4 regions of the Paenibacillus sp. FSL H7-0735 genome follow, and region 1 is predicted to be linked to each of the others. Evidence: riboswitches for the same ligand, from Rfam matches in the RefSeq annotation. Region 1 holds a riboswitch; each other region holds the start of a gene.
What was found. A riboswitch is a leader RNA that binds a small molecule or an ion and turns the genes downstream of it on or off. The one in region 1 is predicted to bind cyclic di-AMP.
Positions count from the first base shown of each region.

Region 2: another riboswitch for cyclic di-AMP. It lies ahead of NSS82_RS18035 (APC family permease); the one in region 1 lies ahead of NSS82_RS00815 (C40 family peptidase).
Region 3: another riboswitch for cyclic di-AMP. It lies ahead of NSS82_RS12625 (KamA family radical SAM protein); the one in region 1 lies ahead of NSS82_RS00815 (C40 family peptidase).
Region 4: another riboswitch for cyclic di-AMP. It lies ahead of NSS82_RS02945 (hypothetical protein); the one in region 1 lies ahead of NSS82_RS00815 (C40 family peptidase).

Region 1 covers NZ_JBBOZH010000001.1:168,380-170,579, forward strand. Annotated here, with positions in the region: gene NSS82_RS00810 (C40 family peptidase) at 1-180, opposite strand, end outside; cyclic di-AMP (ydaO/yuaA leader) riboswitch at 186-328, opposite strand; gene NSS82_RS00815 (C40 family peptidase) at 691-1,119, opposite strand; cyclic di-AMP (ydaO/yuaA leader) riboswitch at 1,177-1,315, opposite strand; gene NSS82_RS00820 (hypothetical protein) at 1,533-2,200, opposite strand, start outside.
Region 2 covers NZ_JBBOZH010000001.1:3,982,814-3,985,013, forward strand. Annotated here, with positions in the region: gene NSS82_RS18035 (APC family permease) at 1-1,031, opposite strand, end outside; cyclic di-AMP (ydaO/yuaA leader) riboswitch at 1,156-1,315, opposite strand; gene NSS82_RS18040 (disulfide oxidoreductase) at 1,510-1,974, opposite strand; gene NSS82_RS18045 (DsbA family protein) at 1,971-2,200, opposite strand, start outside.
Region 3 covers NZ_JBBOZH010000001.1:2,819,368-2,821,567, reverse strand. Annotated here, with positions in the region: gene NSS82_RS12630 (AraC family transcriptional regulator) at 1-815, shown strand, start outside; cyclic di-AMP (ydaO/yuaA leader) riboswitch at 864-1,007, shown strand; gene NSS82_RS12625 (KamA family radical SAM protein) at 1,140-2,200, shown strand, end outside.
Region 4 covers NZ_JBBOZH010000001.1:652,882-655,081, reverse strand. Annotated here, with positions in the region: gene kdpA (potassium-transporting ATPase subunit KdpA) at 1-141, opposite strand, end outside; gene kdpF (K(+)-transporting ATPase subunit F) at 154-231, opposite strand; gene NSS82_RS02945 (hypothetical protein) at 358-774, opposite strand; cyclic di-AMP (ydaO/yuaA leader) riboswitch at 1,027-1,216, opposite strand; cyclic di-AMP (ydaO/yuaA leader) riboswitch at 1,636-1,800, shown strand; gene NSS82_RS02940 (hypothetical protein) at 1,869-2,200, shown strand, end outside.

The sequences.
Region 1 (2,200 bases):
CACATACATTGTAAATCCGGAGCAATCAAATCCGTTAGTGGATATACCGCCGGATACGTATTTAGTACCGATGGCCTTGTCAATCACTTTATCCATTTTGGAATCTGCGAAAGCGCTTCCTGCTCCGATGGTGAGGATGATGGAAAAGCTTAGTACTGCTGCTGCTAACTTCTTCTTCAAAAGTGTATACCCCTTCCAAATGCCTACGAGGTTAGCTTAAGGGTTCGGTTGAAGGTCCCCTATGACCCCTCTATATAATGGAGGTCAATTCACCCAAAGTTGGTTCCCCCGTTTTCCTAATAGTTAGGAAACTCGGCTCATACTGTTGATTAGGATTAGCTTGTAATCAATACATGACAAAACCTTTGTAAATAACAACTTAATGATTACAAAAATGTTACTAAAATCTCACTGCGCTAATTGTAACAAACAGAAAGCCGCTTGGCAATCGTTTTTAACATATTAATGCAGAAAAATTGGCATTTTTACGGTAGAAAGGCATATGTAAGCGTTAATAATGACCTAATTTTTAATATAATTGCAATTTTTATCAAATAAACGTGTTTCAATTGGGCTCTAATAGTGTAAAAATATATTATGGAATAAAGAAAAACCCGAATTTGATTACGGGCATAATCAGATTCAGGTTCATATAGTTGTAATTGTGAGGTTATAGTTGTGAGGAAGGTTTCAATCGAAGGCTACAGCTTGATAAGCTGAAGTACTCATTACTCTTTTAGCGCCAACATAACGATTGGCCCAGTAGGCCTGACTGAGTGAAGTGATGGTCACTCCACGCGAAGAGGACGATTGTGCGAATTTTCCGTTTCCAACATAAATGCCGACATGGGATACTCCATTGCCAAGTGTGTTAAAGAACACTAGATCACCAGAACGCAGATTGCTTTTGGATACAGCAGTTCCAACGCTATATTGAGCTTTTGATGTACGAGGTAAAGTAAGACCCACATTCTTGAATACATACTTTGTAAATCCAGAGCAATCAAATCCGGCAGTGCTTGTACCTCCGGTTTTATAGGCAACTCCAATAGTCTTTGAGATTACAGAGTCCATTTTAGAGTCGGCAAAGGCGCTTCCTCCACCAATAGATAATGCCATTACAAGTCCTAGCGCCGCAGCGACGCATTTTTTTCTTAAATTATGTCTTTTCAAAAGATGTACTCCTTCCAAGGCCTGCGAGGTTAGCTTAAGGGTTCGGTAGAAGATTCCCTATGATCCCTGTAAAGCGAGATCAATTCACCCAAAATATGGTTCCCCCACTTCCCGGTGCAAAGGAATTAGGCGTGTTAAGCACCAGAGAATGACGTTTCGACAGTTACACTTACGATAAATACATTTAGTTATGTAGGAATCGTTTCAATTGATTACAAAATTGTTACTAATAGCACAGGACTTATTGTAACAGAGCTTTTACGATTTTGCAAATACTCTTAAGTTATCCGTAATGAGAAAAAGTCCCAGCTCCTGAATACAGGAATTGGGACCTTTTTATTATGTCAAATAAGGTTGATTTATTGTGGAAATGCTTTGCTACGCCATAGATGATATTGTGCAGAGATTCCCCACATTTTTAAGAGCGTAGAAGGTAGTGGTGAGATTTGCCGTATTATAAGTGCCGGTAGGCCGGGACAGAACAGACCCGTCAGTCCGCACACTAGCAGTAAGAGCAGGCCTCCCGCCCCAAGTACAATGGAAACACCTATAGCAGGAATCAGTGACCGCAAGCAGATGATCAGTGAGGAGAACATTCCTGTACCGCCGGTGTAACCAAACTGCATATATAGAAGAAACAGGCGCACGATAAAAATATATATAAGCCATGCCAATACGTATGGTACTAAATGAAGTAACAAAGCGTAGTTAAACAAAGAGGATAAGAACAGCCCGTACATTTTTGGAGCAAGCCAGTAAAGCGGCAGCAGGGTCAGCACCCATTCGATTAGGCTAAAGACTAAGACAGGTAGTCCATAGATCTTCATGCCAGGGAAAAAGAACAGTCCACGCTCGCCCTTTCGCTCCTGGTGGAGCTCATGCAGCAATCCTGCCCTTATGAAAGGGGAAAGCAGAAGTCGCAAGACAACAAGCGCCAGAAGCATCCATAACCAAGTGCGTATCGCAGGGTCCGTATTCAAGCTGAACTGTCCCTCGATATAATACAACAGTCTGCCCATACCGCTGC
Region 2 (2,200 bases), 3.8 Mb from region 1:
AGGCGGTCACCACGGACCATAAATGCGTGTGGCAGATATTTATCTTTTGCAAACATAAAGGCAAGCAGCGGAAACGCTGAATATGCTGTATTAGCTGCCAAGAACAAAATCACTGCTGTAATCCCTTGAATGAAAAAGTACAATCCGCCACGGCCAAAGGTCGATTCAGCGATCTGAGAGACAACCGTAGCCTTTTCATCTGGCACAATACCATACCAATACGCCAGCACAGTGATTCCGGTAAACATAAAGCCAAGGATAAGTCCCATGATCATTAGCGTCTTGGCTGCATTCTTCTCAGCCGGTGCTTTAAAGTTTGGGATCGCATTAGATACGGCCTCAACCCCCGTTAGGGCTGAACAACCAGAGCTAAACGCTTTTAATAGTAGAAACAAACTTACATTAGATACGGCGCTGCCTATTTCAGGAACATTCGCATGCGCGCCACCCATTGCATATTTAACGATACCGGAGATAATCAGAACAACAATCGAAACCACAAACAAATACACTGGAATTGCGATGAACGAAGCCGATTCAGTCACTCCGCGAAGATTAATGATTGTTAATAGAACGATAACAGATACAGCGATGAGAACAGTATGATTATGAAGACTTGGAAAAGCCGATGTGATCGCATCCGTCCCTGCCGAGGCACTAACCGCTACGGTAAGAATGTAATCCACCAATAATGAACCCCCAGCGAGCAGCCCTGTCGGAATACCAAGATTGCTCTTGGCTACGATATAAGCTCCGCCTCCTTGCGGATAAGCAAAAATCGTCTGCCGATAGGATAAAATCAGGATGGCCAGCAGGCCCAATACGGCTAATGCAATTGGCAGGGAATACCAGATGGCAGTAAACCCGGCAGCCACCAGTACAATCAGTATTTGTTCCGTTCCGTAGGCTACAGACGAGAGCGCATCAGAAGACAGGACAGCCAGTGCTTTAACCTTGGATAACTTTTCATGATCGAGTTCATTCGACTTCATCGGACGTCCGATCAATAGTCGTTTTACCTTGCTTACCATGGTGGATACAGTTCCTTTCTTTGGGAGCTGAAACGGAATTTCCGTGCGCTGTTTTCATCGGTGGATTTCATAAATGCAGACACAAAAATAAGCATACGGAAATGATCCGCATGCTTATGCATGGTCATTTTCCCACCTTGCTTACGAGGTTAGCTGGCGGATTCGGGCTGTGGTTATAGCCCTACGGTACAGGTCTGTTCGACCCGGTTCCGATTCACCCCATTGGCATGAATGCCAAGTTTGGTTCCCCCGTTTTTCCTAAGAAAATTCAGCGCATATTCAACTTCTCACAAGGTCTAATATTAGTCTACAAAGTGCCTACAGTAAAGCGTTGAAAAAAATGAAAAAAGAATGAAAAAACATCCAATAAGCTCAAATATAGCGTCTTATTGGATGCTCTCTTTCATTATCTTCAATTATCCCTCTAGCCCGTGATTTTAATACCTTTTCAGCTTTTTTGTAACTTCCAAAGCGAAAACTAAAATCCTAAGCTCTCCTCTGCATCTACTTCAATCATTTCTTCTTCCTTACGTCCATACCAAAGAAGGAGACTAATTAGAGCAAAAGCGATTAAAGCTAACAAAGGAATCGTAATAAATCCGAAGTAGTTCAAGTAATCTTTATTACAAGGAACACCAATTGTACAAGGTAGAACTTTACTTAACGCTGGAATCTTCTGTTCCGCATAATGATAGATTGAGATACTGCCACCAATCAAACTTAATGGAAGCACATAAGGAATGATGCGCTTATCTCCACGGAAAGTGGCAATTCCCAACAAAAATAACTGCGGATACATAAAAATCCGCTGAAACCAGCAAAGCTTACAAGGTTCATATTTCAAGACTTCACTTAAATACAAGCTACCAGCTACAGCAACCAAAGAGACAAACCAGGCCAGATAGAGGCAGTTACGCTTGCAAAAAGATAGGAATTTTGTCACTTTGCCTCCACTGCTTTTGCGGCGGTGTTAATTTCAGATGTAATCGCTTCAATATCGAAAGGTTCAGCCGTTTTCACTCCATTAATGTAGAGCGAAGGCGTATTTGTCACGCCTGCGTCAGTTGCCAACTGAATGTCTTTCTTCAGCTCATCTGCATAAGTTTTCTCTTGGATGTCTTTACGCAAAAGATCGTAATCGATCGCTAATTTCTCTTTTTCAGCAAGGC
Region 3 (2,200 bases), 2.7 Mb from region 1:
AGGTGGAAATTCCTGAACGAGCGAAACGTATTGTCTATCATGGCGAGACACTTGGCGACCTTCTCGCGTTAGGTGTAAAGCCTATCGGTGGAGATGAAGCATTCGCCCGGAACAGCGTCTATAAACATCGGCTTAAGAAGCTCGCCAACGTCGGGTTTCCACTGGACCCGCAGTTGACCGCTTCCCTAAACCCAGATTTGATCATTTTGGCAAATAGTGATGAAAGAGCCTACAGAGCAGTTTCTGGTATCGCTCCGACACTCACCTTTGATTCATTTGCGCCTCTCGACAACCGAATGCGGACATTAGGCAGTTGGCTAGGTAAACAGCGCGAAGCCGAAGCATGGCTGGAGTCATTCACAATCAAAAACGCTGCCATGTGGCAGCAGCTTTACTCGACAACTCTCCAAGTTGGAGAAACCGCCTCTGCTTTGGTCTATGATCATGGAGATCATCTATATGCTATGGGAATGTCCGGATTCTCCACTGCGCTTTATGCCCCATGTGGTTTACAACCGACCGAAGAGATCCAAGCCATATTGGACGAAGAGTTAGGGTTCGCCGAAGTTGATCCAACACGACTGCCTGCCTACGCCGGAGATCATATCTTCATGTTCATTCCGGAACGCAAAGACTCGCGAGCTGCGATGGAACGATTACTAGACAGTTCACTTTGGAACACTCTTCCGGCAGTACGTCAGGGACATGTTTATCTGCTCGACGGAAGCAAATGGAACTCTAGTGATGCGTTAACCCGGGAGAAACTGCTAACGCTGTTGCCTAAACTACTCGGCGGAAGTAGCGCTAGCAATTGAAGGTGAATCTAGGATTCTCTTTTGACTTTTCAAAACTTGATAGGGTATACTTTATCTACGCTTAATTTCCAACTTTTACAGTTGAAAAGCGGGGGAACCAGTTAATTGGGGCGAATCATTGAGCATTAGAATGTAGGGTACCATCTTACCCGAGTCCGTCAGCTAACCTCGTCAGCAGTGGATGGGTCTGCTTTTCATGTTATTTACATAACCAGAGACCCTTGCTAAGGGTCTCTTTTTGTGCTTTTTTTGGACCCTGCTGGCAGTAGATTGGCCTTTGACACTAAGGCTCCCTCATTTCTCACACTACGAGACAAAGGAGAGATGTACGTGCAAAAGGTAAAGTACTTCACGGATATTAACAAAATAGCTATGTTGTCTGAGCTGGAAAAAGAGAATCTGAAAGAAATTACAGACAAATTTGTTTTTCGTGTAAATGACTACTATCTGTCTTTGATTAACTGGGATGATCCAGATGATCCCATCCGTAAGCTGGTTATTCCTAACGAAGGTGAACTGCTGGAGTATGGGCGCTGGGACGCCTCCGATGAGGACACGAATTATGTGGTACCTGGTTGTCAGCACAAGTATAGAACCACTGCACTACTGATTGTATCCGAGGTCTGCGGGGCTTATTGCCGCTACTGTTTCCGTAAGCGTCTGTTCCGAAATGACGTGAAAGAGGCGATGGCTGATGTCTCTCCGGGCTTGGAGTATATCGCAAAGAATCCGGAGATTAACAACGTACTTCTTACGGGCGGGGACAGTTTAATTCTCTCCACACCGAAGCTAAGATCCATTATTGAAAATCTAAGAAGCATTGAGCATGTTAAGATCATTAGACTAGGTTCCAAAATTCCCGTATTTAATCCGATGCGGATCTCTGAAGACGAAGAGCTGCTGGAGCTGATTCGTACTTACTCTACCGAAGACAAACGAATCTATGTTATGGCGCACATCAATCATCCTCGTGAAATCACACCTGAAGCCAAAAAAGCATTTAAAGCTCTCCACAACGCAGGGGCAATTGTCGTAAATCAGACTCCCATCCTCAAAGGCATCAACGATGATCCCATTATTTTAGGGGAACTACTGGACCGACTTTCATGGGCTGGCGTTACACCCTACTACTTCTTTGTGAACCGGCCCGTTGCCGGAAACCGGGATTTCGTATTACCGCTCGAGCAAGTCTATCAAATTGTAGAAGAAGCCAAAGCTAGAACCTCAGGACTTGGCAAAAGAGTACGCTTATCCATGAGCCACACCTCAGGAAAAATAGAAATTCTCGCCATTGATAACGGGAAAGCCTATCTCAAATACCATCAATCCAGAGATCAGGAATACGGAAAATTCATGATTCTAGATTGTCCAAAGGACGCCGAATG
Region 4 (2,200 bases), 480 kb from region 1:
ATAAATACCTTTCTCTGTGCCTGCAAACCAGCGATCCGTACGATTCGGTTCGTTAGAAAATACATGATATAAATACGTCCCCATCGGCTTGACCAACAAGATGAGAATTACAATTACGACGACTATTTGCAAAATGCCCATGAATGCCCCTCCTTAAAATTTCTCAGGATGAATCAACGCGTAAACCAGATATATAAACAACAGTAGGGTAACAGCGATTACTAGAATCACAGCTTATCCCTCCCCGTATCCTCAACTACACCTGCGCACCAGCGCATAAAGCCATAAAATAACCCGTAAATTACAGCTAACGAAGCCACCATATACAGATCCATCATATCTTCCGCACTCCTTCCATTATCCTTGATGAGGTGATCTATCGATTAGAAAATCAGCATCACCACTATGGGAATAGATTACATAGCTCGCACCAAGTCTTTTATAGACCAATCTAGGATTTATAGAACTTGTAATCACAAAAATTGGCTGTGTCGTCCAGGTACGGCACATCTGAATATAGCGGCAGCAAAGCGGAAAGCTGCTCTCAAACAGATATACCCTGCCTACCGGGAACGATGGGCGAAACCAAGTGCTCTGATGGCGGGTATCCACTAGAATAACCTGCTCGATTCCGAGCTCCTCTAGTAAAGCTTTCTCAGCCAGATTGTTGGTTAATCCCGCCATCTTAATACCCCTGAACTTCAGAAGTTTAATGAAATGTTCTCCCGCCTTTGTAGGCGCACATACAAGCACATATTCATTCTGATCCGTCATCTCTTTTTTCTCCTCCTGCTCATTTACAACAAGGAGGCAACGAAAATCTCCGAAAGGATGTTGACCTATCGTCATTTTCGGGCACAACCTAAAGCTCGGTTGTGTCACGTCATTAGACGCTGCCTTACAAATACCGCTAATGATGAATTTAGCGACCTCTTGGGGGAGGCCTCCATAAATGCTTTGCTTCTAAGAGCACAGCAAAAAGCCACAAAGGATCTCCTCTGTGGCTCGCTAGCGGTCACATTGCACTCATCCTCTCTCCATACGCTTACGAGGTTAGCTGTCGGATTCGGGCGGTGAGAGTCGCCCTACCTGTATAGATGCGAGCTCACTCGCACCCTCTACAGGATTCACCCCATAATCAGCTTCCGACTCTCACATCGGCTGCCGATTGTTGGTTCCCCCGCTTTCCTTATCGGAAATTAAGCGGATCAAATATTCGATTGTCGTTGAAACAGGAGTAATCATACTCTTATGCACGAAGACTTGTAAAACCTGAATGATGCCAAAATAATGCAAATTAAAAACTATTTTCCCATTAGATAGCGCTTACTTGATATCTAATCTCTCTATATCTCTTGTTTACTCGAGTTTCGAGCGTTTAATCGCTATCTATAACCCATGTGATTTTATTCACCTTTTTAGGGTGAAAATACTGCAAATTCCCTTTATAGGTAGAAACGCAAGAAGCTGAGGTTGAGCGAGAAAGAGGCGCGATAACACGCCATAAATACCTATTTACCTCGTTTTTCAGTCGTAGTCGGCAGGATATGGTTAAAATCGCTCTAAAAGAACATTTTCCGTTTTTTACAGAAAATCTTGAAAAGAGTATGATTCGGGTTGAATCTAATTCATGAAAAACAATCAACGCTGAGTTCCTGCATTCGCAGGGAACGGGGGAACCATCAGGCCACCTGGCCTACTTGGGGTGAATCCAAAGGAGACTGCGTAAGTCTCAATAGGTAGGGCGACTCTCACCGTCCGAATCCGACAGCTAACCTCGTAAGCGTAAAGAGAGAGACCCTTGATCCGCCACGCTTTGGCCCAGGTATATCTGCCTGTAATCCAAAACCGCAGCAGAGGTCCTCCTCTTGCTGCGGTTTTTGCGTTACCTGAGCCTATTAGGTGATAGCACGCTGGATGGGGTGAATGTTTTGAAGCACTATTATTTAGGGATACATCAAGGGCTGCTTGAGCCGATAAGTCTAAATTACGTTTGTTTCGGGGCCTTATGGTTCGAAGAAAATAATCACAAGTACATTGTAGGTTATGCATTTGGCCAGAACCAGATCCAAGCCCTTCGCCAATTCAGTACACCTTCTTCTTGTAAAGACTGTTTAGACTCTAAGATTGTATATGAAATATATAAAAAAATTCGAGAACAACAACAGCAGCAGGATTGGTCATCGCATCAAAAACTCCC